One region of the Bellilinea sp. genome, then DNA from elsewhere that is predicted to be linked to it. Evidence: predicted binding sites of a transcription regulator. Region 1 holds the regulator's gene; the other holds the start of a gene.
The links. The regulator HrcA, encoded in region 1, represses chaperone genes, less so after heat shock. The targets are predictions, from matches to a motif close to TTTAGCACTCTCNNNNNGAGAGTGCTAAA.
Positions count from the first base shown of each region.

Region 2: groES (co-chaperone GroES) is a predicted target of HrcA. The motif match lies at 10,213-10,241, and genes of this name have one in related genera.

Region 1 is NZ_JBRCOK010000096.1:3,264-18,944, reverse strand. Features, by position in the region: gene kamA (lysine 2,3-aminomutase) at 1-1,228, opposite strand, end outside; gene hrcA (heat-inducible transcriptional repressor HrcA) at 1,533-2,600, shown strand; gene ACWIZX_RS09725 (nucleotide exchange factor GrpE) at 2,597-3,199, shown strand; gene dnaK (molecular chaperone DnaK) at 3,264-5,159, shown strand; gene dnaJ (molecular chaperone DnaJ) at 5,253-6,368, shown strand; gene prmA (50S ribosomal protein L11 methyltransferase) at 6,361-7,278, shown strand; gene ACWIZX_RS09705 (nicotinate phosphoribosyltransferase) at 7,280-8,623, opposite strand; gene ACWIZX_RS09700 (DUF2905 domain-containing protein) at 8,807-9,040, shown strand; gene ACWIZX_RS09695 (phosphoribosyltransferase family protein) at 9,152-9,703, shown strand; gene ACWIZX_RS09690 (ferredoxin) at 9,803-9,994, opposite strand; gene galK (galactokinase) at 10,164-11,303, opposite strand; gene ACWIZX_RS09680 (GIY-YIG nuclease family protein) at 11,300-11,554, opposite strand; gene ACWIZX_RS09675 (prephenate dehydrogenase) at 11,558-12,565, opposite strand; gene ACWIZX_RS09670 (site-2 protease family protein) at 12,565-13,254, opposite strand; gene ACWIZX_RS09665 (DUF951 domain-containing protein) at 13,253-13,465, shown strand; gene ACWIZX_RS09660 (MGDG synthase family glycosyltransferase) at 13,443-14,600, shown strand; gene tsaE (tRNA (adenosine(37)-N6)-threonylcarbamoyltransferase complex ATPase subunit type 1 TsaE) at 14,608-15,102, shown strand; gene tsaB (tRNA (adenosine(37)-N6)-threonylcarbamoyltransferase complex dimerization subunit type 1 TsaB) at 15,103-15,681, shown strand, end outside.
Region 2 is NZ_JBRCOK010000145.1:3,238-18,918, reverse strand. Features, by position in the region: gene ACWIZX_RS13290 (sugar transferase) at 1-498, opposite strand, end outside; partial or broken gene ACWIZX_RS13285 (Rdx family protein) at 601-801, shown strand; gene trpS (tryptophan--tRNA ligase) at 806-1,792, shown strand; gene dtd (D-aminoacyl-tRNA deacylase) at 1,792-2,229, shown strand; gene infC (translation initiation factor IF-3) at 2,321-2,920, shown strand; gene ACWIZX_RS13265 (large ribosomal subunit protein bL35) at 3,030-3,266, shown strand; gene rplT (50S ribosomal protein L20) at 3,359-3,706, shown strand; gene ACWIZX_RS13255 (macro domain-containing protein) at 3,806-4,384, shown strand; gene ACWIZX_RS13250 (TrmH family RNA methyltransferase) at 4,384-5,166, shown strand; gene ACWIZX_RS13245 (DUF711 family protein) at 5,163-6,380, shown strand; gene ACWIZX_RS13240 (hypothetical protein) at 6,396-7,133, opposite strand; gene ACWIZX_RS13235 (peptidylprolyl isomerase) at 7,176-8,075, opposite strand; gene groL (chaperonin GroEL) at 8,204-9,835, opposite strand; gene groES (co-chaperone GroES) at 9,872-10,171, opposite strand; gene ACWIZX_RS13220 (tetratricopeptide repeat protein) at 10,325-11,701, opposite strand; gene ACWIZX_RS13215 (tetratricopeptide repeat protein) at 11,721-12,944, opposite strand; gene trmD (tRNA (guanosine(37)-N1)-methyltransferase TrmD) at 13,092-13,844, shown strand; gene ACWIZX_RS13205 (SLC45 family MFS transporter) at 13,880-15,139, shown strand; gene ACWIZX_RS13200 (BMP family lipoprotein) at 15,288-15,681, shown strand, end outside.

The DNA.
Region 1 (15,681 bases):
TGATGAACATTTCTTCCCCATCCAGCAGGCCGGTAATTCCGGTCTGGCCCGGCTCCAACCGTTTGTTCTGGCAGTAGGGGCAGGTTTTGGGGTCGTGCGGTTTGTAGTCAATCGGTTCTTCGTAGGTGGTGATGTAGCCTTCGTAATTGCGCAGGATGATTTTATGATCGGACATGCTGATGAGGTAATTGGGCATGACCGGGATTTTGCCTCCACCGCCCGGTGCATCTACCACATAGGTTGGCACGGCATAACCGGAGGTATGACCGCGCAAACCCTCAATGATTTCGATCCCTTTACCCACCGGTGTGCGAAAATGCCCGGCGCCATCCACCAGATCACACTGGTAAAGATAGTAAGGACGCACGCGAATACGCACCAGATCCTGCACCAGCTTGCGCTGAATGTGGACGCAATCGTTGACCCCTGCCAGCAACACGGATTGGTTGCCCAGCGGGACACCGGCGCGGCTGAGGCGGTCACAGGCATCCGCCAGTTCCTGTGTGATTTCGTTGGGGTGGTTGACGTGGATGTTCATCCAGACTGGATGGTATTTTGCGAGTGTATCACAAAAGTCATCGGTGATGCGCTGGGGCAGGAAAACCGGTACGCGGCTGCCGATACGGATGATTTCAATATGCGGAATTTCGCGTAAACGGCGGAGCAACTCATCCAGCAGTTTTGGCGCCAGCGTCAATGGGTCACCGCCGGAAAGCAGCACATCGCGCACCTGAGGGGTGTTCTTCAGGTACTCGATCTGCATTTCAAATTCAGCCCGTGAAAAGGTGGCAGTCGGATCGCCGACAATGCGGGAGCGGGTGCAATAGCGGCAGTAAGAGGCGCATTGGGTGGTAACCAGCATCAACACCCGGTCGGGGTAGCGATGCACCAGGCCGGGCACCGGAGAGTGGCGGTCTTCCGCCAGTGAGTCTTCCATCATGCCGGTGAAGGGGACAATTTCTTCGGCTTTGGGGATAACCTGCAAGCGAATCGGGTCGTTGGGGTCATCGGGGTTGATGAGTGAGGCAAAATAAGGGGTGATTTCCACCCGGAATAACCCCTGGGTGTTCAGCGCTTTGATTTCGCTGTCGGTCAGTTTGAAGAGTTTTTCAAAGTCTTCAACCGTGTTGAGACGGTTGCTCAACTGCCAGCGCCAGTCGTTCCATTTTTCGTCGGGAACATCCGCATACACCGGAGCGCGTTTGGAAGGGAAGGGGGTTTGGCTCATATTCGATCTCCTCTAAAATTTGGTAAATTATCAGGTGGACGGACGATATAAAATCAATAAAAAGATGGAGGACGGGGGATCGTGATCAGTGCGGTAGAAACCGGCGCAGTACGAAGGAACCAGATGGTGATTCATCACTTCTATTTTACGAGTAAAAAAGGGTCAGGTCAATCAAACCTGCGGGGATATAAGAATTCTATATGAAGTTGGTATGAATTCTTGACGATGATTGGTGGGCATGGTAAGATGATGTAATGGTCGGGTTTAGCACTCGAAGGGCGAGAGTGCTAAAAGAGGTTTGAAAATGCTGGAACTGACGGAAAGACAAAAATTTATCCTGACTCTGGTGATTCACGAGTACATCCGTACCGCCGCACCAGTTGGGTCGCAGGCATTGGTTGCCCGCTACCACCTCAACATCAGTTCCGCAACGGTGCGCAACGAAATGGCTGCACTGACCGAATACGGTTTGCTGCGCCAGCCGCACACCTCCGCCGGGCGGGTACCCACGGAGGAGGGTTACCGCTATTTTGTTTCGCGACTGATCCGTGCAACCGATTTACCGGATACCACTCGCCGCACGATCAGCCATCAGTTTTATCAAATGCGCCATGATGTCGAACAGTGGGTGCGCCTGGCGGCTTCGGTGCTGGCGCATCAGTCGCGGGCGGCTTCGCTGGTTACACCGCCACACCCCGAAAAGGCGCGCCTGAAGCATCTCGAGTTGATTGCCACGCGTGGGCGGCAGGTGTTGATGGTACTGGTGATGGTCGGCGGGGAAGTTCGTCAACGAATTTTGTCCTTGAACGAACCGGTGGCACAGGAATTGCTTTCCCAATCGGCCGACCGATTGACTCAACTGTTTCAGGGGCTGGACGTGGAATCCATCCGCGCACGAGGTTCGCAATTAAGCGGGCTGGATGCAGATGTCATCGGTTGGGTCATTGAGGATATGGTTGAAGCCAATTCCGAAGTGGCTGGTGAGGTGTATCTGGATGGTTTGACCAACGTGCTCGCCGAACCGGAATTCACCGGTTCAGAGGAAGCCCGCCGCGCCTTAAGAATTTTGGAAGAACGCTCGCTGCTGCAAGATCTGGCTGCCCGCACTGTCATGAGCAATAACGTGGGCGGCATTCAGGTATTGATCGGCGGCGAAGGAACATGGGATGAACTGCGACCGTGGTCCATTGTACTGGGGAGTTATGGCGCTCCCGGACTGGCAACCGGCACGCTGGGGGTTTTGGGCCCTTTGCGCATGTCCTATGGCAGGGCAATTTCCACGGTACGCTTTCTCTCCGGCTTGTTGAGTGATCTGGTGGCTGAAACGTTGTTAGACGAACCCTCGACTTATAAAGGAGAAAACCTCTCATGACCGAAGAAAAGAAAAAACGGACGCGACATGCTCATTCGCCGGCTGAAGAAACTGCCCAACCGCAGCAATCTGCTGCACAAACGGAAGAACCGGAATCAGCCGGGCAAAATGAACAGGTGTCCCTCATGGAGGATACCATCATGGGATTGCAGCAAGAACTGCAAAACGCACAGACTCAATGTAAAGAATATTTCGAGGGCTGGCAGCGGGAACGCGCCGACTTCATGAACTACAAAAAGCGCGTTGAACGCGATCAGGCTCAGCTTCATCAGATGATTACCGCCAACATCATTAAGAAATTTTTGGTGGTGCTGGATGATATGGAACGCGCCATCAGAAACCGGCCGGCCGATGCCGAACAGCAGGAATGGTGGAACGGCGTGGATCTGATCTACCGAAAACTGCAATCAATTCTGGAAGCCGAAGGGATTCAGCCGATTGCCGCAGCCGGTGATCCGTTCGACCCGAACCTGCACGAAGCCATTTCCCACGAGGAAAACGGCGAGGTGCAGAGCGGGCACATCATCGAAGTCGTACAACAGGGCTACCGCCTTGGCGACCGCATTGTGCGCCCGGCATTGGTGCGGGTGGCGCAGTAGCAGCCGCAAGTTGGCAGGCAGGTTGCAACGTTATATTTTAACATGACAAAATTTGGAGGAATCTATGGGAAAAATAGTCGGCATTGACCTCGGTACCACAAACTCGGTGGTGGCGGTCATGGTAGGCGGTGAGCCAACCGTAATCCCCTCTGCTGAAGGCGAACGGCTGGTGCCATCGGTGGTTGCAATCAATAAAAATGGCGAGCGGCTGGTTGGGCGGGCTGCCCGCAATCAGGCAATTGTCAATCCGGAAAATACCATTTTTTCGATCAAGCGCTTGATGGGGCGCAAGTATGACGACCCCGAAGTACAGCGCACCATGAGCCGGGTGCCGTACAAGATCACCAAAGCCCCCAACGGCGATGCCCGGGTAGTGATGGGCGGGCGCGAGTACTCACCGCCGGAGATTTCAGCAATGATTCTGGCCAAACTGAAAGCCGATGCCGAAGCCTTTTTGGGTGAGCCGGTGACTCAGGCGGTAATTACCGTGCCGGCCTACTTTAATGATGCTCAGCGCAATGCGACCAAAGATGCCGGAAAAATTGCCGGCCTGGAAGTTCTGCGCATCATCAATGAGCCGACTGCCTCGTCCCTGGCCTACGGACTGGACAAACGCAAGAACGAAGTGATTGCCGTGTATGATTTGGGCGGCGGCACTTTCGATATTTCCATTCTGGACGTGGGAGAAGGCGTCTTTCAGGTCAAGTCCACCAGCGGGGATACCTTCCTTGGCGGGGATGATTTTGACCTGCGCCTGATGGATCACCTGATTGAAGAGTTCAAGAAAGAAACCGGTATTGACCTGCGGCAGGATCGTCAGGCGCTGCAACGTTTGAAAGAAGCCTCCGAAAAAGCCAAGATCGAACTTTCAACCGTGATGCAAACCGAGATCAACCTGCCTTATATCACCGCGGATGCCACCGGTCCCAAGCATCTGGTCAAATCCATCACCCGCGCCAAACTGGAGCAGCTGACGGCCGATCTGGTTGAACGTTCGCTGGGTCCGGTGCGCCGCGCACTTTCGGATGCCGGTTTGAAGCCTGCGGATGTCAACGAGGTGGTGCTGGTGGGCGGCATGACCCGCATGCCGGCCGTGCAGGATGCCGTTCGCCGGGAATTTGGCAAGGAGCCCCACAAGGGTGTTAACCCGGATGAAGTGGTTGCGATTGGGGCGGCCATTCAGGCGGCGGTGTTAGGCGGTGAGGTCAAGGATGTGATTCTGGTGGATGTAACGCCGCTGACCCTGTCGGTAGAGACGTTGGGTGGTGTGGCAACCCCGCTGGTCGAACGCAACTCGGCCATTCCTACCAGCAAAACGCAAATTTTCTCCACCGCTGCAGATGGTCAGACGCAGGTGGAGATTCATGTTGTGCAGGGTGAGCGCCCGATGGCTGCCGATAACAAATCGCTGGGTCGTTTCATTCTGGATGGCATTCCCCCGGCGCCGCGTGGTGTGCCCCAAATCGAAGTGACCTTTGATATTGATGCCAATGGCATTTTAACCGTCACCGCCAAGGATAAAGCCACGGGACGAAGTCAGCACATCACTATTACCGCATCCTCGGGTCTCTCCGAAGCGGAAATTGAGCGGATGCAGCGGGAAGCCGAAATGCACGCCGAAGAAGACCGCCTGCGCAAAGAACTGGTAGAGGCCCGCAACTATGCGGACAACACCCTCTACGCCGCCGAAAAAACCATGAAGGACTATGGCGATAAGGTATCTTCTGATGTGAAGGCACAGGTTGAGCAGGCTATGCAGCGTCTGAAGGATGTGATGCAGGATCCCGACCCGAATCGGATACGCGCTGCAACCGACGAGCTGGGACAGGCGCTGCAAAAAATCGGCGCAGGGATGTATCAATCTACGGCAGAAACGGCTGCACCGGGTGGCAGTACGCCCCCACCTCCACCTCCTTCCGGCGATGAGGATGTGGTTGACGGAGAGTTCAAAGAGCAGTAAGATTTAATCTTGCGAAAATGGGGCAGGTGAGTTTCATCTGCCCCTCACCCCGAAAAATTTAGCGGCTTAAGCGGATTAATGATTGGAAGTCGAATGGCACAGCGTGATTATTACGAGGTTTTAGGGGTCAGCCGAAATGCGAGCAGCGAGGAGATTAAATCAGCGTTTCGGAACCTGGCTCGCAAATACCATCCGGATGTGAACAAAGAACCGGATGCCGAACAACGCTTCAAAGAGATTAACGAAGCGTATGGTGTGCTTTCTGACCCCGAAAAGCGAGCGGCTTATGATCGTTATGGGCATGCCGGTGTTAACGGGATGGGCGGGATGCCCGATTTCACCACGATTGACTTTTCGGATATCTTTGAAGAGTTCTTTGGTTTTGGCATGGGGGGCAGTTCCCGGCGGCGCAATGCCCCACGTCGCGGCGCTGACCTGAGTACCACCGTCACCCTGACCTTCGAGGAAGCAGTTTTTGGGGTTGAAAAAGAAATTGAAATTGTACGGGATGAGGTGTGTTCCACCTGCCGCGGCAGCGGGGCTGAACCCGGTACTTCACCGGTTCGCTGCCAGACCTGCGGAGGCCGGGGAGAAGTACGACAAACCCGGCAGACCTTCCTTGGGGCTATGGTGCAGGTAACCACCTGCCCGGCCTGCGGCGGCAGTGGTGAGGTCATCAGTACTCCCTGTCATACCTGCAAAGGGCGCGGGGTGGAGCGCAAATCGGTCAAAAAGACTGTGCCCATTCCTGCCGGCGTGGATAACGGCACCCAGATTCGGCTGGCCGGTGAAGGCCAACCGGGCAGCAACGGCGGGCCGCACGGAAACCTGTACATCGAAATCCACGTCAAGGAACATCCCTACTTCCGCCGAAAAAATGATGACATTCTGCTGGATTTGAACATCAATGTGGCGCAGGCAGCTCTCGGTGCTGAGATTGAAGTGCCAACCATTGAGGGGAAGACCAAATTAAACATTCCTGCCGGTACGCAGCCCGGGAAAATCTTTCGTTTGAAGGGCAAAGGGGTACCGAATGTACGTGGTAACGGGCGGGGTGATCAACTGGTGATCGTCAACGTGGAAGTACCCACCCGTTTGACCAATGAACAGCGTGAATTATTTGAAAAGCTGGCCAAAACGCTGGGCAGCGAGGTGCGTCCGCAGGAAAAAAGTTTTCTGGACTTGCTTAAGGAGGTGCTGGGTGGCTGAAGCGCGCTGGCTGGAAGTATCCTTGACCGTAGATGGTGAACTGGCCGAAGCGGTGGCAGATGTCATCGGCCGCTTTACCTCCCAGGGTGTGGTCATGGAGCAAGCCGTGCGCTATAACGACGCGGAGGATGAGGGCACACCCTATGGGCCGGTCAAGGTGTTTGGTTACATGGTGGTGGACAGCACTCTCGAACAGCGCCGCATGAAATTGGAAGAAGCCCTGTGGCATCTGAGTCAGATTCAACCCCTGCCGCCAGCCGAATACCGCGAAATTGAGGATCAGGACTGGATGGCAGCCTGGCGGGAACATTACCGCCCCATCCCGATTGGTGAAAAACTGATGATTCTGCCGGCGTGGATTGAATCGGCGGATGAGCAGCGCATCCCGATCAAAATTGACCCCAGTATGGCTTTTGGCACCGGCACACATCCTACCACCCAGCTGTGCCTGGCCTTGCTGGAAAGACACCTCACACCGGGTGATGCGGTGATTGATATTGGCTGCGGGTCGGGGATTTTATCCATTGCGGCGGTTAAACTGGGCGCCAGCAGGGTGGTGGCTGTGGATATTGATCAGGCGGCCATCCGCTCTACGCGCGAAAACGCCGCATTGAACGGGGTTGCCGAGCAAATTGACAGCGGGGTAGGCTCGCTGGGGGAAATTTTGTTGGGTTATTATGCACTGCGCCGCGCTCCGCTGGTGCTGGCGAATATCCTTGCTCCGGTCATCATTCGCATGTTTGGGGAAGGACTGACGGATACCATTACAAATCGGGGTAAGATCATCCTGTCCGGTATTCTGGATGAGCAATCACCGGCAGTCGAAGCAGAAGCCGAAATGCACGGCCTGCAATTCGTTGAGCGAATGGTACAAAACGATTGGGTTGGGCTGGTTTATCAAAAACCCTGACCTACCAGACTCGCTCCAGGTCGGGATTATCGAGGGCTTTTCGCCCCACTTTGGCCATGTCGATCCACTGCCCATCCACTTTGATGCGCACCACATCGGCGGTGTAATCGGTGACCGTGTCGTTGTGATTGTCAAATAAAGCCGAACCAACCGCGTAGATGTCCACCGGTACACTTAATTTTTCGAAGCGGGTAATCTTTTCCGGCGTAAAGCCGCCGGAAACCACAATTTTAACTTCCTGACAGAAACGGCGGGCGGGTTCTCGCCATTCAGCAGGCAAGTCCCAGCTTTCCCAGGCGGTATCCAGTGCCTGACGCACCAGAAAGACCAAGCGTGGATTGACACCCAAATCCAGGGCCGGGTCGCCCAGCGGTGGGACGCTGACATCCCGCAGGCTGCCGCTGGTATCCAGTCGGACGCCGTAGAGTTTGTAACGGTTGGCTTCTTCCGGCTGACCGGTTTCGACCAAGGTGCGGTAACGCTCAAACATGGCTTTACAAACCTGGAGCGAATCGCGCACACAATCATTGTTGAAATCCACCAGCGCAATCCGTGGGATGCTGGGTGGCAGCACCTGAGCAAAGGCCAGCATGGCTTCAGCAGTGTCTCCCAAAAATGAGGCGATGGCGGCATGAGCCACCGTGCCGCCTCCGGCGCCGCCCCACCAGTCGCCCTGCGCATCGGTGGAAACGAAGGGGCCGAGGGTGCTGGCATGGTCAAGGTTATAGCGCTGCACGGCAATCTGGTAGGCGTAACCATCCGCGGCCTGCACTTCGTGCAGGTCAAAACGAGCCGGGAAGAAAAGCATTGGCTTGCCGCGTGCAGCCACCAGAGCGTTATACACATTGGTGGCAACACGACTGGCGCGGGTGAGAATGCCCAGTGTGGGGGTTTCTAAAATGGCGAAATCGCGGTAGCGCCCGCGCACGCGCATGACTGGCTGCACATGCAGCGGGTTTCCATCCGAGGTTACCGTGCAGCCATCGTGAACCGCCCAGACTTCCAGCTGGTCGGCGGTGTTGATAAAGGTGTCTCCCTCGAAGTAACCCGTGCAGTGACGCAGCATGGTCAGGGCTTTGTCCACGCCAACCACAATCGTTTTTCCGGGACGGCGGGTGAACCATTGCATCTCGACTTCAATGTCGCCGCAGGCAATTTGATAGGGGTCAATGCCGGCTGGCAAGCGGTGATCCCTGCCCTGATAGCGGTAACCCTGTTTGGAGAGCACGGTAAGCATGGTGGCAATGTTGACAAAGTACTTATCGGTGTACCAGCCGCGCCGCATACGCTCGATATCCAGTTTGAAAGTTTCGTTCGTGAGCCGTTTGCCGTCGAAGATACTCATGGGGGAACTCCGGGGAAAGATAGTTGGTGTAAATTATACACTTAATATACTCCCAAATGAATGAGGTGTCAAGAAGATTGAAGTCTCTCAAAATACTGGTGGGAGAGTGGTATCGTTTGACCTACACTTCTGGCAGTCGTTGTATTATATTTTTGGATAATTCCTGTTGGAGGTGATGTCATCATGCAAAGTTTTGAAGTGATTGGACGCTGGTTAATGTTGCTTGGCATTGGGCTGGTGGTGGTTGGCGGAATCTTCTGGCTGATGGGGCGGCTGCCGGCTTTGCAAAATCTGCCCGGAACCATCAAAATTGAACGAGATGGCTTTACCTGCATCTTTCCACTGGCTGCATCCATTCTGCTCAGCGTTCTTCTCACCGTGGTTTTAAACATCATTGCCCGCCTGGGCAGCCGCTAGGCTTTCAATTAAGTCCCGATTGATTTATCTAAAATGGTCGTTCTATGGTAAACTTGAGTTCTGTCATCATCGGGGACATGCCGGCAGAAAAATTGATGAGGAGTTGGGAAGATGGTAGAACGCGAAACATACCCGATTGAACTGGCGGGGCAGCACCGCGAATTGCCGCTGTTTGAAGTCAAACCCGGACTGAAAATTGCCATTTTAAACATTCTGGGGGATACGCCGCTGGTCGAGGCCTGTGCCGAGGCGCTGGCACAAAAATCGCGTGACCGTGATTTTGATGTGATCGTTACGGCCGAATCCAAAAGCATTCCGCTGGCGTATGCCATGTCCGTGCGTTTGAACAAGCCGTATGTGGTGCTGCGCAAGGTTTATAAATTTTACATGGGTGAGGCTTTAAAAGCTCAAACCCTCTCAATTACGACCGGCGAACCGCAAACGCTTTTCCTTGATGAGAAAGACCACCGCTTACTGCGCGGAAAAAAAGTGATGATTCTGGATGATGTGATCAGCACCGGTTCGACGCTGGAAGGGATGCGTTCCCTGATGGAACAGGCCGGGGCAACCGTAACCGTAGAAGCAGCGATTTGTACCGAGGGTGAATCAGCGCGTTGGAATGGGATTGTAGCGCTGGCGCACCTGCCTCTGTTTGAGGAATAGACCTTTTTCGAGCAGATTAGATAGCAGAGTAGAATGAAATCACCCCGCTGGTATACAACTTAACGGGGTGATTTCTTGCATCGTCTTACAAACGGTAGGTTAATCTTCAAAGGAGATGGCTTCTTCCGGGCATTCATCCACGGCTTGCTGGACAAGATCGCGGTAAGATTCAGGCACCGGGTCCATGATGACGATTGCGTGAATTTGATCACCCAATTGAAAAATTTCCGGAGCAATGGTTTCACACACGCCACAGCCCATACAGGTATCCGGATCAACAAACACCTTCATATCTGAATTTCCTCCTGGAACTTCGGGGTAGAAAAAGGGAGAAACAGCAACGCGGCTTCAGTTTCGCCGATTAACGTGAGGGATACTCTCATTATAGTGATTTTTTCGTCCAGAGTTTGAGTTTACAGGGTGATATTCTTCCTGATTTTTGTCCGAAAATGTCAATTACTCAACCGGTTTGAACATGGACGCCCTCGCTGGCATGACAAAGGTAGATTTCTCCGGTTTTACCAGTGCGCAGGGTGTATTCCTGAGCCAGTCTTTGGGCAAAAATCTGAGCCGATTCTTCCTCAACCAGGTTGACGGTGCAGCCGCCAAAACCCGCACCGGTCAGTCGCGCTCCGAGGCAGCCCGGCAGGCAGGTGGCAATTTCTACCAGCCTGTCCAGTTCTGGAATGCTGACCTGATACAGATCGCGCAGGGAAGCATGGCCTTCAACCATCAATTGACCAAAAGCAGCGCCGTCGCCCTGTTTGAGCAGATCAACGGCCTTTTCAACCCGGGCAATTTCTTCCACAACATGGCGCGCATGCCGCCCGACCTGCTCCGGCAGGTGAGCTGAAAATCGGTTGAAGTCATCCAGCCGCACATCTCGCAGGCTGCGGATACCCGGCAGGTAAACCCGTAAAAGGCGCACGGCCTCCTCACAATCGGCGCGGCGCTGATTGTAGGCAGAATTTGCCAGCGTGCGGCGCATACCCGAGTCGGCAATCACCAGGGCTGTACTCGCCGGCAGCGGGACGGGTTCGTAAGACAGCGAGCGGGTGTCGAACATCAGGGCGTGGCCCTTGATACCGCAAGCCGAGGCAAATTGATCCATCAAACCGCAATTGACGCCGACAAACCGATTTTCGGCTTGCTGGCACAATTGAGCCAGCTCCAGGCGGCTTAACCCCCAGCGGTTCAACTCATTCCATAAAGCCCCAAAGGCCACTTCCACAGCAGCCGAGGAGCTCAGTCCGGCGCCAATCGGCACAGATGAAGTATACACTGCGCGGATGCCGCTGACCGGTAAACCGCGTTGAAGCGCAGCCCAGGCCACCCCGGCAGGATAGCGCGCCCAATCGGGCAACGCCTGAGGCTGCAGGTTTTCTAAATCAAAAGTAATTTTTTCCCCAAGATCAAGCGCCGTCAGTTCGACCCGGGTGTGCCCGGTTTCAACCGCCTGTAAATGGACATAGCGGTCAATGGCGGCCGGTAAGACGATGCCGTCGTTGTAGTCCACATGTTCTCCCAGCAAATTCACTCGCCCGGGAGCGTGGATATCCCATTGAGGAGCAGGGAGGGACGGGGATAGGGGTTTTATCATGCTGGCCTGCCGTTTTCGATCAATTGTTTTTTACGTTGGTGAGTGAGTTTCTTCAATTGAGCTTCACGCCGCATGGCATCCTGCCGGGTGGGCTGCTCTTCTACATATACAAGGCGAACGGGCAGGTGCAGGCGGGTGTAACGTGCCCCCTTGCCTGAATTATGCTGCCGCTCACGGCGGTGCGGGTCGGTGCTCCAACCAGTGTAGAAACTGCCATCGCTGCATTCAAGAATGTAGCAGTAATACCCCATAGGTTACTTGGATGGCTTATTTCCTTTATCCTGTTCACGCGGGCGTTTACCCAAACCGAACAGCCTGCCAATCACCTGACCGCTGGTGGGCAGAATGGAAGGTGTTGAGGGTACATCCCACATCCCTTCCAGGCGGTCATTCCACCATAAAATGCGCTGCTGTTGAGCGCTGTTCAGCGCATGATGAAGCGCCTGATCATCCTGATTGAGAAGCATCTCGCGGAAGTCTTCCAGTTCACCAATCAGGGCATCCAGCAGACGGATGGCATTATCACTGTTATGGATGGCGGACTGTCCCAGCAATTTTTGTTCATTGAGGTGCAGGAGGGGCTCGGTGACTTCCAGAAAGGAGCGACCGGCAAGCTTTCTGCCTTCGCGCCAGCCGGGCTGGTTCATTGCGGCGCGCATCAAACCGGCGGCGGCCAGTTTGGGGAGTAAATCCACCATGGCCATCAGTCCATCGGCTTCAAAGGGATCGGCGTAAAAAGGCTTTCCGCCGATCATTTCCGCCAGATCACCGGCCAGTTTGAGGGCATCAGCGTGGGTTTCGGGTGGGGCAGTGATGACGATTAACCCCCGCTGGAAGTATTCCGGGCTGGATTTGTCGAGGGATTCGTCCATATCTGTAAGGAAAGCGGGGTTGAGGGCGGGCGTAAAGGAAATCAGGTAGCGTTCTTCGGGCAGCAGGTTTTTCGCCCAGTTGAATACCGTGTTGGAGAGCGGCGAGGTGTCCAGAATCACCGCACCGGGTTTCAGAGAGGGGGCAATGGCTTCCAGAGTGGGATGAATCTCGTCCACCGGCAGACACAGGATGACCACATCGGCTTTTTCAACTGCGGCGTGTAAGTTATGGATGATGCGGTCAATTGCCTTGAGGTGGAGCGCCTTTTGTTCGGCAATCAAGTCGGCATCCGATCCCACTCGTTCCAATTGAGCGGTGTTTTTTTGCAGCGCCAGCCCGATAGAAACGGCGGTCTGATTTAAACCTAAAAGAGAGATGCGTAAAGCCATTAATTTCCTCCCAGTAAGAGGTAGAGGAGATTGGGTAAAGCCGGGTTCATGATTAATGAAAACACGTCAAAACCCAGGCGCGAGGGGATGATCAGCAAACCAATCAGGATCAAAGCGCCATACGGCCGGATGACGCTCATCACCCGCGCCAGTGAGGGCGGTGCGAAATATTCAACAATTTTATCCCCATCCAGCGGCGCCAGCGGAATCAGGTTGAACAACATCAAGATCAGATTAATGAAGATAAATTCCAGCAGGAATTGATAGGGGGTAGGGAAAAAACCCGGCAGTGGACTGCTGGAGGAGAAGGTGACCAGTCCAAGCCGCAGTGGAATGGCGGCTACGGCTGCCAGCAAAAAGTTGGAAAACGGACCGGCCAGTGAAACCCACATCAGCGCGGCTGGTGAGCGACGGTTAAGCGCGTAGGGATTGACCGGTACCGGTTTAGCCCAGCCAAAACCGGCAATCAACAGCATGAGGGAGCCAAACGGGTCGAGGTGACTGAGTGGGTTGAGCGTCAACCGCCCGTATTGACGCGGGGTTTCATCGCCAAAGCGGGTTGCCGTCCAGGCGTGCGCAAATTCATGCACGCTGAAAGCAATAATCAAGATGAAAATGCGACTGATGATGGTTTGTGGATCGAGATTCAGCATGAAACGATTATAACATGGGTGGTATAATGCGGGCATGTTGCCAGATTTGCAGCTCAATGATGTGGTGCGCCTGCGTAAACCACACCCGTGCGGCGGGTACGAGTGGAAAATTGTGCGTCTGGGGGCGGATATTGGGCTGGAATGCTGCACCTGTCAACGGCGCGTGCTGTTGACCCGCCGGGAATTAGCCCGCCGATTGAAAGCAATTGTATCGCGAGAGAGCCATGAGCAAAACCCCGCCGGATAAACCGCACATCCTTTTCCTGTTTTCCGATACCGGCGGTGGACACCGCAGCGCCGCCGAAGCCATTATTGAGGCGATTGGGCTGGAATTTGGGGATCAGATCGGTACGGAGATGGTGGATATTTTTTTGCAATACGCCCCGCCGCCGATTAACCTGGCACCCCGCATTTATCCGACCCTTTCGCGTATGCCGGATTTGTGGGAACTGGGCTACCGCATCTCGGATGGTAAACGCAGAACCCGCTTTGCCTATACCATGCTCTGGCCGTATGTGCGCCGCTCGCTTGACCGGCTTCTGGAAGAACATCCGGCATCGCTGGTGGTTTCGGTTCACCAATTGATCAACACGCCGGTTTCCAGGGCTACAAAAAAATTGGGTATCCCCTTCATCACGGTTGTGACCGATCTGGTTTCCACTCACGCAGCCTGGTATTGCAATCAGGCTGATCTGGTGGTGGTGCCGACCGAGGAAGCCTACCAGCGCGGCCTGGAAATGGGTTTGAAAGCGGACCAAATGCGGGTGGTGGGTTTGCCGGTTGCTGACCGATTTTGTAAGCCGCTGGCGGATGAGCGCGTTCTGCGGGAACAGCTCGGCTGGCGTCAGGATTTGCCGGTGGCAGTGCTGGTCGGCGGTGGCGAGGGTATGGGGCCGCTGGCAACCACAGCACGGGCGATTGATGAGGCTCACTTGCCGCTGCAATTGATCATTGTTACCGGAAGAAACCGCATTCTCAGGGAACAGCTGGAACGGGTGCGCTGGCAAATTCCGGTCAAAGTGTATGGATTTGTGACCGAAATGCCCGAATTTATGCGCGCAGCGGATATTTTGATTACTAAAGCCGGCCCCGGCACGATTTGCGAAGCCTTCATTGCCGGTTTGCCATTAATCCTCTACAGCAAAATGCCCGGTCAAGAGGATGGAAATGTGGATTTCGTTGTTGAACATGGTGCGGGTGTTTGGGCGCCGCAGCCCGGACTGGTGGTGAGGGCGCTCCAACACTGGTTGAAACGGCCGGAAGAACGCCTGAAAACCGCCCGGATTTCATTGAAACTGGGACGACCGCAGGCCGCCCGCCAGATTGCCCGTCTGCTGGTGGAACGAGCCTGCCGACAGTCATCTGCCAAAATACGGGTATAATTTGATTATGCCTATTCTGGATGCACGAACGCTGGAATTTTTCAGTCGCAGCGCCGATCAAACCCGCCGGCTGGGAATGCGTTTGGGGGGGCTCTTGCAGACGGGGGATGTTGTGCTATTACAGGGCGAATTGGGCAGCGGAAAAACGACCCTGGTTCAAGGCATGGCCCAGGGTTGGGGTTCTTTGGATGCAGTGTCCAGCCCTACCTTTGTACTGGTTAACGTGTACCGCCGGCCGGATGGTCATGCACTTTATCATCTGGATGCTTACCGCTTGAAATCGGCGGCTGAAGCACTGGAATTGGATCTGGACTGGATGATGGAAAGCGGCGCTCTGGTGGTGGAGTGGCCTGAAAACATTCAAGCGGCCTTGCCGCGCGAACACTTGCTGGTGCGCCTGAACTGGATTGCAGAAGAACAGCGCGGTATGGTTTTTCTGGCTCAGGGCAGCCGTTATGAAACACTGGTGCAGGAATTTCGTCAGCGGGTCGTGGGAGGTTAAATGCTGCTGGCACTGGATACTTCGACGCAGTATGCCGGTGTTGCCCTCTACGAAGGGGCGCAGGTGATTGGGGAAGCCGTCTGGCGTACCCAAAACCATCACACGGTGGAAGTAGCGCCAGCCTTGCAGGACTTGATGAATCGCTGCGGGGTGCGCACGGCTGATTTGAAAGCAATTGGCGTTGCACTGGGGCCGGGTTCGTTCACCAGTTTGCGGATTGGACTTGCGCTGGCTAAGGGGATGGCGCTGGCTGCTAAAATCCCGCTGATTGGTATCCCCACCTTTGATATCCTCACGGCTGCCCAGCCGGTGCAAAACCTGCCGCTGGTGGTTGCCTTACAGGCGGGCCGGGGAAGGCTGGCAGTGGGCCGCTACCAGCCGAAGGGCAGCCATTGGGAAAGTCAATCTGAACCGCAGGTGATGAGTGTTGATGAACTGGCTCAGTCTATCGAAACGCCGACGCTGGTATGCGGTGAGTTAAATGCTGCTGAACGGGTAACCCTGGCGCGCAAAAGGCGGCTGGTCATTCTGGCCTCTCCAGCGTCCTCTTTAAGGAGGCCGTCCTATTTGGCGGAACTG
Region 2 (15,681 bases), on a different contig from region 1:
AGACCAGTGGTCCACATACCAAACATCCAGCCGAAACTTTTCTTCCCACGTCAGCGCATTGCGCCCGTTGATTTGCGCCCATCCGGTGATTCCCGGCAGAACCTCATGGCGGCGGGCTTGTTCCGGGGTGTAACGGGGTAGATATTCCACCAGCAACGGACGCGGCCCAACCAGACTCATTTCACCGCGCAGGACGTTGAACAGCTCCGGCAATTCATCCAAGCTGGTGGAACGTAAAAATTTACCCAGTCGTGTCAGCCGTTCGGCATCCGGCAGCAGGTTGCCGTGCCTGTCCACGGCATTACGCATGGTGCGGAACTTGTAGAGGGTGAAAATTTTGCCCCCCAGACCGGGGCGCGGCTGTTTGAACAAAACCGGGCTGCCTTCTTTGAGGTAGATGACCAGAGCAATGATACCCATGAGCGGCAAAGCAATGACCATTCCCAGCAGGGTGATCACCAAATCGAATAGCCGTTTTTGCAGTGGTATACTCTTCATACAACGCCAGATGAATTATAATTCAGCCAATTCCAAAGCGGGAGCCAAGCAATGAAACTGGAGATTACTATTGAATATTGTGCAGTCTGACGTTACACCGAAAGAGCCATCAGTTTGATGGTAAGTCTGCTCAAACAACATGAAGCACGTATCGAACGAATGACCCTGATTCCCTCCGATGGAGGCTGCTTTGAAGTAACCGTCAACGGAAAGTTGATCTACTCCAAACTGCAAACCCATCGTCATGCCGAACCCGGCGAAGTTCAAAATTTGCTCTTATCTTTCATCAAGGAAGGCGGTTAAGTTTATGGCAAAAAAAGGAAGAGTTTTCTCCGGTGCACGCCCTACCGGGCGGCAGCACTTAGGCAATTATCTCGGCGCCATGCTGAATTATGTTGCCCTTCAGGAAGATTACGATTGCATTTATTGCATTGTGGATGTGCATGCCCTGACCACGCTGGAAACCACCCTCGACCTGCGCCAAAACACCTATGAAATGGCCCTGGACTGGCTGGCAGTGGGTATCCGCCCGGAGGAATCGATTGTCTTCGTCCAGTCCCATGTGCCGCAGGTAATGGAGCTGCATACCTACCTTTCGATGGTTACGCCGCTGGGCAAACTAACCGATTTACCCACCTTCAAAGAAAAAGCCCGTGAACAGCCTCACAACGTCAATTATGGTCTGGTGGGCTACCCGGTATTGATGACCGCTGATATCGTGCTTTACAAAGCGGATGTGGTGCCGGTTGGCGTGGACCAGGCACCCCACCTGGAATTTGCCCGCGAAACAGTACGCTCGTTCAACCATCGCTACAATACACAGGTACTGATCGAACCTCAAATGAAAGTAACTCAGGTGCCCAAAGTCATCGGCATTGACGGTCAGCAAAAGATGAGCAAAAGCCTGAACAACCACATTGAACTGGCCGCCACGCCGGAGGAAACCCGCCAGCGTGTCATGCAAATGGTCACCGACCCCCAGCGCATCCGCCGCAGCGACCCCGGAAACCCGGATGTCTGCAATGTATTCAGTATGCACAAAATCTTCTCCAGCCCGGAACAGGTGGAAATGGTCAACACCGAGTGCCGCCGGGCAGGAATTGGCTGCGTGGACTGCAAGAAACTGTTTGCTGAAAACCTGAACAATCACCTGCTGCCCTTCCGCCAGCGCCGTGAAGAAATCTCCAAAAATCCGGATTACGTTTGGGACGTGCTGAAAGATGGCGCCAAACGTGCCGGTCAGATTGCCGAAGCAACCATGGTGGAAGTGCGGCAGGCAATTGGGTTACCCTGATGCGTGCGGTCATTCAACGCGTCAGACGTGGAGCGGTCAGCGTGAATGACCGGCGGATTGCCGAAATCGGCAAAGGGCTGGTCATTCTGGTCGGCATTGGACCGGCGGATACCGCTGATACTGCTCAGGCGCTGGCGCGCAAAATTGCCCAGCTGCGCATCTTTGAAGATGAATACGGCAAGATGAATCTTTCCCTGCTGGAGATTGGCGGGGAAGCCCTGGTTGTTTCACAATTCACCCTGTATGCCGATGCCCGCAAGGGTAACCGACCCTCCTTCACCGAATCGGCCCCCCCCGAAGTGGCTGCCCCTCTGGTTGACCAGTTTGCCAATTTTATGCGCGATCTCGGTGTTCCCGTCCAGTGCGGTGAGTTTGGTGCCCACATGCTGGTTGAAATTGAAAACGATGGGCCGGTTACCATCTGGCTGGAAAAATAGTGCGTAAAAATTGTTGACGCGCCGTCCGGATATGTGGTAATATCCATTTACGAACCGGCTGCATGAAAGAAAAGCGGACGGTTTTGTCTAAATAAACTTAACCAAAGGAAAAGAAAGGAGCAAGCCCATTAGCACAACAAATTATCGGGTAAACGAATCCATTCGGGTGCCAGAAGTACGCGTCATTGGCCCTAATGGCGAAAATCTGGGGGTTCTGCCAATCGAAAAGGCCCTGCGTGCCGCGCGGGAAGCGGAATTGGATCTGGTAGAGGTCGCGCCGGGGGCAACCCCGCCCGTCTGCCGGATCATGGATTTTGGCAAATTCCTTTATGAACGTACCAAAAAAGAACGCGAAGCCCGCAAATCTCAGACGAAAATCGAAGTCAAGGAGATTCGCCTTCGCCCCAAAACCAACGAACACCACCGCGGTTTCAAGACCCGTGATGCCCGCCGCTGGCTGCAGGATGGAATGAAAGTGCGGGTTACCGTTCGTTTCCGCGGACGGGAAATTACTTACCCCGAACTGGCGCTGGAAGATCTAAAGGAAATTGCCCAAGAACTGGCTGATATTTCCACCGTTGAACAAATGCCTTCCCTGGAAGGAAAAACCATGACCATGGTTCTTGCACCGGTCAAAGGTGGAAAGAAAAAAGCCGTCGAATCCACCGAAAAATTAGCCAGCGAAGAGTAACTTCTGCCCTTTTTTTCAAGCCCGGCGTCTTGTTTGAATCCAAAAATCTGGTATAATGAGCGGTCGCGGAAGCAGACCGTTATACTATTTTTACGAGAGGAGAGTCACCGTGCCTCGCAAAGCAAAAGCAGGAAAAATCAAACTCAAGACCCACAAGGCAACCTCAAAACGGTTTCGCCTGACCGGGTCGGGCGTGCTTGTGCGCACCAAAGGCGGCAAAAGCCACCTGCGCCGCCGCACCTCCAAGCGCACAAAAGCCCTCTTCACCGAGATGCTCCCTGTTGAAGGGGAAAACATCATTAAACGGGTTCGTCGTTTGGCGCCTTATCTCGACAAGAAGGATTAAGGCCGGTTCGTTCATTCTTTTTTTAGTGCGGCTGTTGGGTGTTTGCAACAGGTGAACTCACCGGCGCCCAGGGGTTCGCAAAGGAGTAAGCAATGCGTGTAAAAGGTGGACCGCAAGGTCATCAACGACATAAGAAAGTTTTGAAATTTACCAAAGGCCAGCGCGGCACGAAACATTTTCTCTTCCGCCGGGCCAATGAAGCCATGCTCAAAAGCATGTGGTACGCCTATCGCGATCGGCGCACCCGCAAGCGGGATCTGCGCAAGTTGTGGATCACCCGCATTAATGCCGCTGCCCGCCTGAACGGCGTTTCTTACAGCCGGTTGATTTACGCCCTGCGTAAAGCCAACATCAACCTCAACCGTAAGATGCTGGCAGACCTGGCTGTTCGTGATCCGCAGGCGTTTGCCGCAGTGGTAGCACAGGCTCAGGCGTCCTGATTACCGACTCCAACGGTTCTGCACAACGCATACCCGGACGGGATGGAACATTTCCATCCCGTTTTTTTATGCGGTATACTTGTCCAAGAGGAGGAGAAAATGACTGTGGTCAAACGCACTCACACATTTTCTAACCGACAGTGCCTTGAATTGGCTCAGGGTGATATTACGCTTCAAGAAGTGGACGCAATTGTCAATGCCGCCAACGAATTTCTCCAACATGGCGGCGGCGTGGCTGGCGCAATAGTGCGCAGGGGCGGTTGGACCATTCAGGAAGAAAGCGACCGCTGGGTGCATCAGCACGGACCGGTTACTCATGCTGCTCCCGCCTATACCACTGCCGGAAATTTGCCTTGCAAGTACGTGATTCATGCTGTGGGACCGGTGTGGGGCGTCCAGAATGCTGATGAACGATTGGCAACGGCTGTTTTTTCCAGTTTGCGGGTGGCGGAAAGTCTGGGCGTTCATTCAATTGCCCTCCCGGCAATCTCAACCGGCATTTTTCGCTTTCCCAAAGACCGTGCCGCCCGAATAATTTTGCGCGCCATTGAGGAATACTTTTTACAAAATCCACAATCCCAGTTGGGTCTGGTACGCCTGACTCTCCTGGATCAGGAAACCCTGGAAGAATTTATCCGCATCTGGGATGAAGAATTCAGCAATCCGTCCCTGCATTGATGATCACCAGCATCCATAACCCCAAAATCCAGCGGGTGCGTGCGCTTTTACAACGCCGCTCCAGCCGCGAAGAAGAGCAAGCCTTTGTGATCGAAGGTGCGCGCCTGATTCAAGAAGCCCACCTGAGCGGAGTAAACCTTGACCTTGTGCTGATCAGCAGCCAGCCTTCTCCCCGCACGGTACAACTGGCTGCCGAACTTGCCGCTACCATACCGGTGGAGGAAGTATCAGCCGATCTGTTCAAACGCATCTCGGATACCGAGAATCCGCAGGGTATTCTGGCAATTGCCCGCCAGCAGCCGCGCGACCTCCCGGCAAATTGGGACTTTCTGGTGGTTGCCGACGGGCTGCGCGATCCCGGAAATCTAGGGACACTGCTGCGCACTGGTGCAGCCGCCGCTGCCGATGGGGTGATCCTCACCCCTCAATGTGCCGATGTTTACTCGCCCAAGGTTGTGCGCGCTGCAATGGGTGCTCATTTTAAACTGGCCATTCTGCACAAAAATTGGGAGGAAATCATCCTGCTATGCCGTCAGCGAGCGAAGCAGCCTGCCCGATTGCTGGTCAGCGATGTGGAAAGCGGCAGCCCTTGCTGGCAGGTTGACCTGCGCCAGCCGTTGGCGCTGGTGATCGGCAGCGAAGCCGAGGGAATATCGCCTGCCGCCCGTCAGGCTGCCGACCAACACATCATCATTCCCATGCCCGGTCAAATCGAATCGCTGAACGCAGCCGTAGCGGCAGGTATTTTGCTGTTTGAAGTTGTCCGTCAGAGGTACACATGAAAATCCGCACACTCACCTGCTTTCTTGATCCACAGCAAGCTCCCTTTTCAGAATCACTGACAAACCTCGCAGCCTTTGCTGCTGAAGCAGCCGGCCGCTTGCAGCAAATCGGTTTTACCCTGCAAACTCTCCGGCTGGCAACCACCCCCTTTCCCTTGTGGCTGGGTTATAAAAGTTTAGCCGAGGCAATCCCTCTTGTAAAAGAATGGGAGGATCAGGCTGAAACTGCCGGCTTCGCTTACCTCTCGCTGGGTTGTGCCCTTCCATCCCATCCAGAAGCCTTCGAATGGATTTCACCACTTCTTGCGGCTACACAAAGGGTATTTTTGACCGGTTTGCTGACCACCCCACACCAGCAGGTAGATTTCCAGGCCGCGCGCCATTGCGCTCAAGTCATCCTGGATAACGCCCCTCTCGAAGCAAATGGTTTTGCCAATTTGCGCTTCGCTGCGCTTGCCAACGTCCCACCGGGTTGTCCCTTTTTACCGGCAGCCTACCACACCCCCGGCCAGCCGCCGGCTTATGCGCTTGGTTTCGAATGTGCCGATACCATTTTACGCATTTTTCAGGAGGCGCAAACGCTTTCTACAGCCCGCCAGAATTTGATCAATGAACTGGAAGCGGTTGCCGCCCGCATCGGTGAAATTCTCACCCCCCTACAGGAACGCTTCGGAATACAATTTTACGGCTACGACTTTTCGACTGCCCCTTACCCACAGGACTGGTGTTCTGCCGGGGCGGCTTTGGAGCAATTGGGCATTGTCCCCCTTGGCGGGTTTGGGTCGCTGGCGGCGGCTGCCTTCCTTGCAGATACACTGGGTCGGGGCAGGTGGAAACGAGCAGGCTTCAATGGCTTGATGCTGCCGGTTTTGGAAGATTCCCGCCTTGCTTTGCGCAGTGCGCAAGGTCACCTCACCATCAAGGACTTGCTACTCTATTCCACCGTGTGCGGCACCGGTTTGGATACGCTGCCATTGCCGGGCAACTGTTCTCAGGAAACCATCTTTGCCTTGCTGCTGGATCTGGCAGCCCTGTCGCTGCGTTTGAACAAACCCCTCACCGCCCGGCTGATGCCCATGCCGGGCAAGCAGGCGGGTGACCCGCTCACTTTTGACTTCGAATTCTTCAGCAGTGGCAGCGTGATGGCACTCGATTCCGGTGAATTGAACGGCCTGCTGGCAGCCAGCCAGATAATGGATGTTCAGCCGCGCTGAACGACCCATTTTGAATCAACGTACTTTCTTGAAGTCAATCAAAATCAGGTTTTTATCACAATCGGCAAAGGTATCGAAAACAACCCGTTCTGAAAGAGGTAAGTTAGCCTGATCCAGCAAGCGCACCGAAAGCAAGCCGCGTGAGGCAATCGGCTGATTTGCGATGGTAAATTCATAACCCGAAGGACCATACTGGGCAGCCGTACCGGTCAAGCTGGTCATATCCACCCGCTTGCCATCCAGCGTACCGCGCAGCCAAACTCGAATACCGGTAACCGGGCGGTTCTGTTCGTCCACCACGCGTCCGGCCACGCCCATCCAGCCGCAGCCACGGCTGGCATCGTACAGATTGATCGAAATCGCCTGCGGGTCGCTCTGACGCATAAAGGTAAACCCACCGGGCGCATTGGTTTCAGTCGGTTCGGGTGTCTCCAGACTTTCAATCGGCGTGCCAATGATGACGATGATCGGCTCGGTAGGGGTTGGGCTTGGTGGTGGAGTGGGCGAGTAGTCGGGGGTAGGTGAAGGAGTTGGCGTCCAGGTAGGGGGTAACGCCAGCAGGGTTGAGGTCGCCGTCGGCGCCTGCGCCAAAGCCGGCAAAGTCGGCGGCGGGAATGGGTTCAGTGAAGATTGCGGATTGAGAAAAATCATCAAGAAAAAAGAGGCTGTCAGGGGAATCATGGCCAGCACAAACACGGTTGCCAGATTCCATGGCAAGTCTCGGTTTGATTTTCGGGGTTCTCGTTTGTTCACGCACTACCTCCTTAGGGGCTCGGGACGGTAAATTGTGACAGCTCACGGGTAGAGTATTTCAATTTGCGCCGCAGCCCGCTGCTGGTTGAGCCATTCCTGTATCAATTTTTCCTGCAGTGTCAAACGGGCTTCACTGCTCAAGGGATAACTTTCATCTCGTTCTTCCACCTGAATGATATGATAACCCAAAGTGGACTCAATCACATTGCTGTACTCGCCCGGCTGCAAACTGAAGGCTGCTTCTTCGACCGCCGGGATGGTCAGAAAACCACGCGGAAACCAGCCCAAATCCCCGCCGGTGAGCGGGTCGTACTGAAAGGCAAGGGTTGCAAAATCTGCGCCAGCCTGTAACTGCCGGTAGAGCGAATCGGCAGTCGAACGAAGGCGCACCACAATCTGGCGGGCTTTGACCTGCTCCACCTGTGCAGGCAGACTGGCTGCCAGCTGATCGCGCTGCCGGGCGGCTTCCATTGCGCGGCGCAGCGCAAATCGAAACACCATTAAGTCCTCATACCCATTCTGGTTCATCCAATCTTGAAAAACCTGTTGATCCCCTGTTTCGGCAATCAGTTGCTGAATGCGGTTCTCTAACTGGGCATCATCCACCGCAAAACCACTCGCACGGGCCGCCTGCGCCAGCAGGGTCTGCTCAATCAAATCATTTACCACAAGCCGGATGCGCTCCTCCTCACTGCGCTGGATACCCAATTCTTGATCGGCCTGTTGTAGTTGAAGCAGCGAAGCTTCAAATTCACGCCGGGGTATTCCTTCACCATTGACAATCAATGCAAGCGGTTCGGGTGTGGCCGTCACCGTGGGGATATGCGTGGGCCGGGCAGGTGGTTGGGGTGTTTGATCCGACGGCACAGGACTGCTGGTTAAAACCGGTTCACCCCCATTATTACAGCCTGCCAGCAGCGCCAAAACCAAAACTCCCAGCACGAAACAATTTTTCCAATAAGCCCATTTTGATCTGAACATAAAAAAAATTATAACCGATATATCCATAAAGCACCTCCCGCAGAGGTCTGCGGGAGGTGTAACCTTTCAGAACTGGAAAGGCGAATGGTTTAGTATTCAGGCATCGGCGGAGCGGCCGGTTTTTCCTTTTCAGGAACCTCCGTGATCAGGGCTTCGGTGGTCAGGATCATGGCTGCAATCGAGGCAGCATTTTCCAGCGCACCGCGGGTGACTTTGGCAGGATCAATCACACCGCCCTTGACCATGTTCAGGTACTCATCGCGCAGCACATCATAGCCAATCTTGGGATCGTTTTCGCGCTTCTGAGCCTGCCGCACGTTCTCAATGACTACCGAGCCTTCTTTGCCGGCGTTTTCAACGATCTTGCGCATGGGTACTTCCAGCGCTTTGCGGACGATGTTGACGCCAATTTGCTCGTCCTCATATTCCATCTTGAGGGTATCCAACACCGGAATGGCATTCAGCAGGGCAACACCACCGCCGGGGACAATCCCCTCTTCCACTGCGGCACGGGTCGCCGAGAGAGCATCCTCAACACGGTGTTTCTTCTCTTTCAATTCGGTTTCGGTGGCAGCGCCCACGCGGATAATCGCCACGCCACCGGCGAGTTTCGCCAGACGTTCTTGCAGTTTTTCGCGGTCGTAATCGCTGGTGGTTTTCTCAATTTCCACGCGAATTTGCTCGATGCGCCCGCGGATTTCGGCCTCGTTGCCCTTGCCGCCAACAATGGTGGTGTTGTCTTTATCAGCCACCACTTTCTCGGCGCGGCCGAGATCGGCAATGGTCGTGGTTTCCAGCTTGCGGCCGGTTTCTTCGGAAATGACACTGGCACCGGTCAGAATGGCAATATCCTGCAGCATGGCTTTGCGGCGATCACCAAAACCGGGGGCTTTGACCGCCAGCACATTCAGCATACCGCGCAGTTTGTTCAGCACCAGGGTTGCCAGAGCTTCGCCATCCACATCCTCGGCAATGATGACCAGATCGCGCTTGCCAACCTGCACCAGCTTTTCGAGAATGGGGACAATATCCTGTGCAGCGGAGATTTTCTTGTCATGGATCAGGATGTAAGGATCCTGAATGACCGCTTCCATGTGTTCGGGATCGGTAATGAAGTAGGGGGAGATATAACCGCGGTCGAACTGCATACCTTCGACGTACTCGGTTTCGAATTCCAGACCTTTGGATTCTTCTACGGTGATCACGCCATCTTTGCCGACTTTATCCATCACCTCGGCAATCAGGTTACCAATGGTGCGGTCCTGGGCGGAAATGGTGGCAACGTTGGCAATGTCGTCTTTGGTGGTGATGTCAATCGCCTGTTTGCGGATTTCTTCCGAAACCAGTTTGGCAGCAGCTTCAATACCGCGTTTGAGCAGCATTGGGTTGGCGCCAGCGGCCAGGGTTTTCAAACCTTCCGTAACGATGGCGTGCGCCAGTACGGTAGAAGTTGTGGTGCCGTCACCGGCAATGTCATTGGTTTTGGTGGCCGCTTCTTTGAGCAGCTGAGCACCCATGTTCTCGAACGGATCTTCCAGCTCAATTTCTTTCGCAACGGTCACACCGTCATGGGTAATGGTGGGTGAACCAAATTTGCGGTCCAGTGCCACATTGCGGCCTTTGGGGCCCAGGGTGGTTGCCACTGCAGTAGCAACGATATCAATGCCGTTCTTAAGACGACGGCGAGCCTCTTCCGAAAATACCAGTTGTTTGGCTGCCATAGGTGTTCTCCTTCGCTTATAGGATGATTTTGAAAATTACTTGGTTTCAACAATGGCGAGTAAATCGCTCTCGCGCAGGATGAGCAATTTCTTGCCCTCTACTTTGATTTCGGTGCCTGCATATTTGGCAAACAAGACGGTATCACCCTCTTTCACATCCATCGGAATGCGTTTGCCGTCTTCGTCCCGGTCACCGGGGCCAACCGAAAGAATGACACCCTTTTGGGGTTTTTCTTTTGCCGTTTCGGGAAGAACGATACCACCAGCGGTGACTTCTTCCTGTTCAATCGGTTCAACCACGACACGGCTGCCTAACGGTTTTAGATTGATACTCATACAAACCTCCCACTACTGAAATTCGATTGGATTCTGAGCACTTTAGCACTCTCTCATCCTGAGTGCTAAACCAGTGCGTATCATACCCACCTTTGAGGGGAAAGTCAAGGGGTTTAGAGAATCTCTTACAAAATTCTGATATTTTTTAGCGGTTTATGGCGCCTGAATTCCATAAGAAGCACAGATGCGCTCGCTGGGATCAATGATGGCGCGGATGGTTGGGTCATCCCCATACCGGGCGCGCACCTCTGCCAGCACCTTGACCGCCTCCTGGCAATATTCCAGGCCGGGACGGTGCATACCTGCCAGCACCGAGCCATAGGTATAGTAATAAATCAACGAAGCGCCCGTCAATTCCAACCCCTGAATTTCAATGGGGGGATCCACATCGGGATTGCACTGACGCACTTCACAGGAGATGGCTGCGTCACAACCGCGCACGGCGCACTGCAAAGCCGGTATGGCGCTTTCATAATTGCGCGCCCGGAAATAAACTAACCCCAGTTGACCATAAATATCCGCATCCGCTGGCAGCATACTCAATGCGGTGCGTACATTCAAAGAGGCGGCAAAGAATTCCCCCATTTGAGAATAAGTGCGTCCAATTGCCAGGTACGGAATGGGATCCTGAACACCGATTTGTTTGTTGATGGCTACCGCTTTGGCATAATAGGTGAGCGCTTCTTCGTACAGCGCTTTGACTTCTGGATGATCACTGCCAACCACCTCAGCACGTTTCAAACCCAATGTGCGGTAGTTCGCTCCAATCCGAATGTAAAGCGGTGTAAAGTTGGGTGTAATTTCAGCGGCTTTCAGATATTCCTCAATGGCTGCTCGATAGTCGCCCAGCGATTCCTGTACATATCCGCTTACGCGGTGAACATCCATTAAATCCGGGCCGCGCTCCAGCGCCTGACGCATACTCTCATCTGCCTGAACATACTTTTGTTGATCAATCAAAATCTCAGCATAATAGGCATGGGCAAGAGCGTTATTGCTGTCAAACTGCAGCGCGCGAATAACCGCCTGCTCGGCTTCATTGAGGTAACGTTGAGCATTTTCTCCTGCGTAAATTGAGTTCCAGTCATAAACAAAGGCACGAATCGCCAGCACAAAAGAGTCTTCCGGGGCCAGTTCAGTGGCTTTGTCAATGTTCTCCCGAGCAGCTTGCAACCGTTCAATGCGAATGGCGTCGGTGGTGGACAAACTGGAATAATAGGTTTGAATGCGTGCCAGTTCTGCAATCAAGCGCGCATCGCTGGGATCCAGTTCCATTGCGCGTTGGTAAGCGGCAATTGCGCCCGGCAAATTGCCAGCGATGAACTGGGTTTCCCCTTCCAGCGCATAAGAACGCGGGATGCGGGTTGGTGTGGGGGTAGGAAGAAACAGCGCTTCCACCTGTCCACTCTGGTAACCCCGTAAAATGAATAAACCAGCCATCAGCAATGCCAGCAAAACCACAATCCGATAGGGATTGTTGTGTCCGTTTCGGTTTCTGAAAATCGGGCGGTTGTTGTTCAGGTCAATCATGGTTCATCCCATCCCACCCTTAAGGTTTGGGCGTTGGGCTGGGGGTCGGCAGGCCGCCTTCAGCGACTTGCTGGCAGATGTTGATGATTTCCTGCGCATTGGCAACCGAAATCTGCTCAATAGCAACGGTTTCCATTACTGCCCGGGCAATCAGCAGCGCCTCGCCACACTGAGCCTGACGAGCCAGCGCCAGGCCGTAAATATAATAATATTCAGAAACCGGCCAGTAAGAAAGCGGCAACCCCTCAACCACTTTTCCATCTTCGGTTGTGCCTCCCTGCACTGCCAGACGAAGGGCCTGAATGGCACGCGGATAATCACCGCGTCGGTAATGCATCACGCCCAGATTGCCATAAAGATAAGGATCGGTGGGGTTGTTTTCGATGGCCTTTTCCGCATATTGAATGGCACTGGCAAACTCACCTTGAATGAAATAGGTCCGCGAAAGATAAGTTAACGGCAGGGGGTCGGTAGGATTGAGCGTGCTGGCACTGGTGAAGGCGCGAATGGCTTTCGGGTAGTCCCCCAAAGCACGGTAATTTCTGCCCAGGTAAATATATAAATCGGCAATATACGGGTTCTGGGCAATTGCGGCTTCAAATTCTGCGACAGCTTCTTCGTAATTGGTGGTAAATTCCAGCACCAGCCCGCGCGCCCGGTGAGTTTCCAGCGCATTGGGCGCCATGGATTGAGCCTTGCGTGAAAGTTCAATGGCACGGTTCAGGGCATCCGGATCCCCGGCGGAAGATTGGGATTTCAACGCCAGTACCTCGGCAAGATAAGCATACGGCACGGCATTGTTCGGGTCCACTTCAATGGCCTGATTGAGGGATGACTCAGCATCCAGGTAATTACCGCTCAACCCCTGCGCATATCCGCGCAACGCCAGCGCCGCAGCATTATTCGGGTTGATCACCAGTGCATTGCCGGCGTTATCCACGGCTGCCTTGTACTGGTTGGTATACACCTGCAGCCGGGCAATTGCCAGATAAATGGCCGGATTATCCGGGTTGACCAGCAAAGCCGTCTGGTAAACCTGAATAGCTTGTTTGAACTTGCCCTCGCGCATAAATTGTTCCGCCTCAGCCAGATACGATTCCGGCGAACGGGTAGGGGTGGGCGTAGGCACAAACAACGGCGGCGTTTGCGGTACCACCACCTGATTGATATAAATTCCTCCGCCAATCAGTAACAATAAAATGATGATGGTCAGCGGGTTGGAAGTCCGCCGGCGGCGGTTCATCCTTAATCGGCTACCTCGTAAATACATATAAAGGATATTACCATCAGGTTTAAAAAACCGTCAAGCGCTGGGGTTCAACCTTTAAGGCTGGGTTAATCTTTACCATTTTTGCTTGCCTACTTTTTCGCCAACGGCTAAAATGAGGGCATGCGTTTTGATGTTTTCAGTCTTTTTCCGTCCGTTATTCAGCCCTACCTCGAAATCAGCATTCTCCAGCGCGCCATTCAAAACGGCCTGCTGGAAGTTCACCTCCATGACATCCGTTCTTTCACAACCGACAAACACCACATCACCGATGACGCACCCTTTGGGGGCGGCGGCGGTATGGTGATGAAACCCGAACCGATATTCACTGCCGTGGAAAGCGTGCTGGGCAGCCCGCCTTCCTGTCCGGTTATTCTACTCACGCCACAGGGTCGAACTTATACCCAGCAGGTGGCTGCCGAACTGGCGCGTTATCCTCATCTGGCTCTGTTGTGCGGCCGCTATGAGGGAATAGATGAGCGCGTGCGTGAACATCTGGTTACGGATGAAATTTCGATTGGTGATTATGTGCTGACCGGCGGTGAACTGCCTGCCCTGATTCTGATCGACTCAATCACCCGCCTGATTCCCGGCGTGCTGGGCGACCCTGACGGCGCGCAGGATGATTCCTTTGCCAGCGGTTTGCTGGAATATCCACACTATACCCGTCCAGCCGAATTTCGCGGCTGGCGCGTTCCCGAAGTACTGCTTTCCGGCAATCACGCCGAGATTGCCCGCTGGCGGCGCCAGCAAGCCCTGTTGCGCACCTGGAAACGCCGCCCTGACCTGTTAGAAAAAACCGAACTCTCCGACAGTGACCGCCGTTTTCTGGCATCCCTGATAAAACCAGAAAACGACACCCCAACTTCTTCCTGAATTGCAAACCCATTTTTCATTCAAGAGGTGCTTTCATGACTCCCCGTTTCAGTTTCGGCAAGACCTTTCTGCTGGGATTTGGTTTTTTTGGCGTCAGCGTCATCTGGAGTGTGTACAACGCCTACGTCCCGATTTTTCTGGCAAACCGGTTCAATCTGGCACCCGCGCTGATCGGATTCTTCATGACGCTGGATAACATCGCCGCCTTGCTGATTCAGCCCCCCATTGGGGCCTGGTCAGACCGCCTGCGAACCCCGATTGGCCGGCGCATGCCTTTTATTCTGGTCGGCGCACCCATCGGGGCAGTTGCCTTCGGATTAATCCCCTTGCAGACCTTTCTGCCGCTCTTTGTTGCCTGCACCAGCACACTGCTGCTCAGCATGGCGCTCTGGCGTACACCCGTGGTTGCGCTCATGCCGGATATCACCCCCTCACAGTACCGCTCGCAAGCGAACGGGATTATCAATTTCATGGGCGGCGTGGGGGCCATCATTGCCTTTTTGTTTGGGGCAAACCTGTACGAGATGAACCCGGCTTACCCGTTCTGGTTGGGATCAGCCCTGGTCATCCTCGCTTCGCTGATGGTGTTTATCTTCATCCGTGAGCCAAAAGACTACGAAGTCACCGATAAAACCGAGCCCAGTTTACTGGTCAGCCTGCGCAAAGTTATCCGCGAGGAAGAAAAATCTCCCTTGCGCATTCTACTGGCGATCTTCTTCTGGTTTGTGGCGTACAACGCCATTGAAGCCTTCTTTACGCTCTATTCGGTCAATCATCTAGGCCTTTCCGAATCAGACGGCGCCCGTCTTTTGGGTCAGCTTTCGCTGTTCTTTGTGATCATGGCCTTACCGGCCGGTTTGATCGGCGGACGAATCGGGCGGCGGCGCACGATTATGACCGGTATTGTGCTGCTGGCTTCCTGTATGCTGGCCATGTTCCTCGTCCCCGCAAATGTCCTCACCATTTCGCTTACCCGCCTCCCGGTGCTGGGCAATGTTCCGGTGGTCGGCACCATCCTGATGCTGGCGGGCATTTCATGGGCGTTGATCAATATCAACTCGCTGCCCATGGTCGTTGACATGACCGATGACCTGCACATTGGCACCTACACCGGTCTGTACTACCTGTTTTCCACCATGGCTGCCATTTTTGGGCCCAACCTCAACGGCATCATCATCCAGTTGAGCGGTTCGAACTACGCGCTGGTCATGCTGTTCGGCCCCATGTTCATGCTGCTGGCACTGATCATGATGCTGGGTGTACGGCGTGGCGAAGCTAAAACTCGTTCCACCTGACTCAAAAAGAGGTGTCAAGTATCAACTTGTCATCTTCTCCAAAGCGTTGTATACTTGAAGCAAGTTGCGGGGGGTTTTGTGAAACCCGTAAGCTGCAACCGAGTCGTCCCCAAATTCCAATCCTATTTTTTATGGAGGAGAAAAACGCATGTTCAAAAAGCTCTACCTTGTTGTAGCAGTGTTGATCATTGCCAGCATGGCGCTTAGCGCCTGCCAGCAAGCCGCAACACCCGCGCCGCAGGAACCGGCTGCCCCGAAGATCAAGGTCTGCCAGGTTACCGACACGGGCGGTATTGATGACAAATCCTTCAACGCCACCGCATGGAAGGGTGTCGAAGACGCCATGAAAGAATTAGGCGCTGAAGGAAAATATCTTGAATCTCAGCAGCAAACCGACTACGAAAAGAACATCAACGCCTTCATTGAAGATGGCTGCAACCTGATCGTCACAGTCGGCTTCCTGCTGGGTGATGCCACCGCTGCAGCCGCCAAGGCCAACCCCGACCAGAAATTCGCCATTGTGGACTTCGCCTACGATCCGG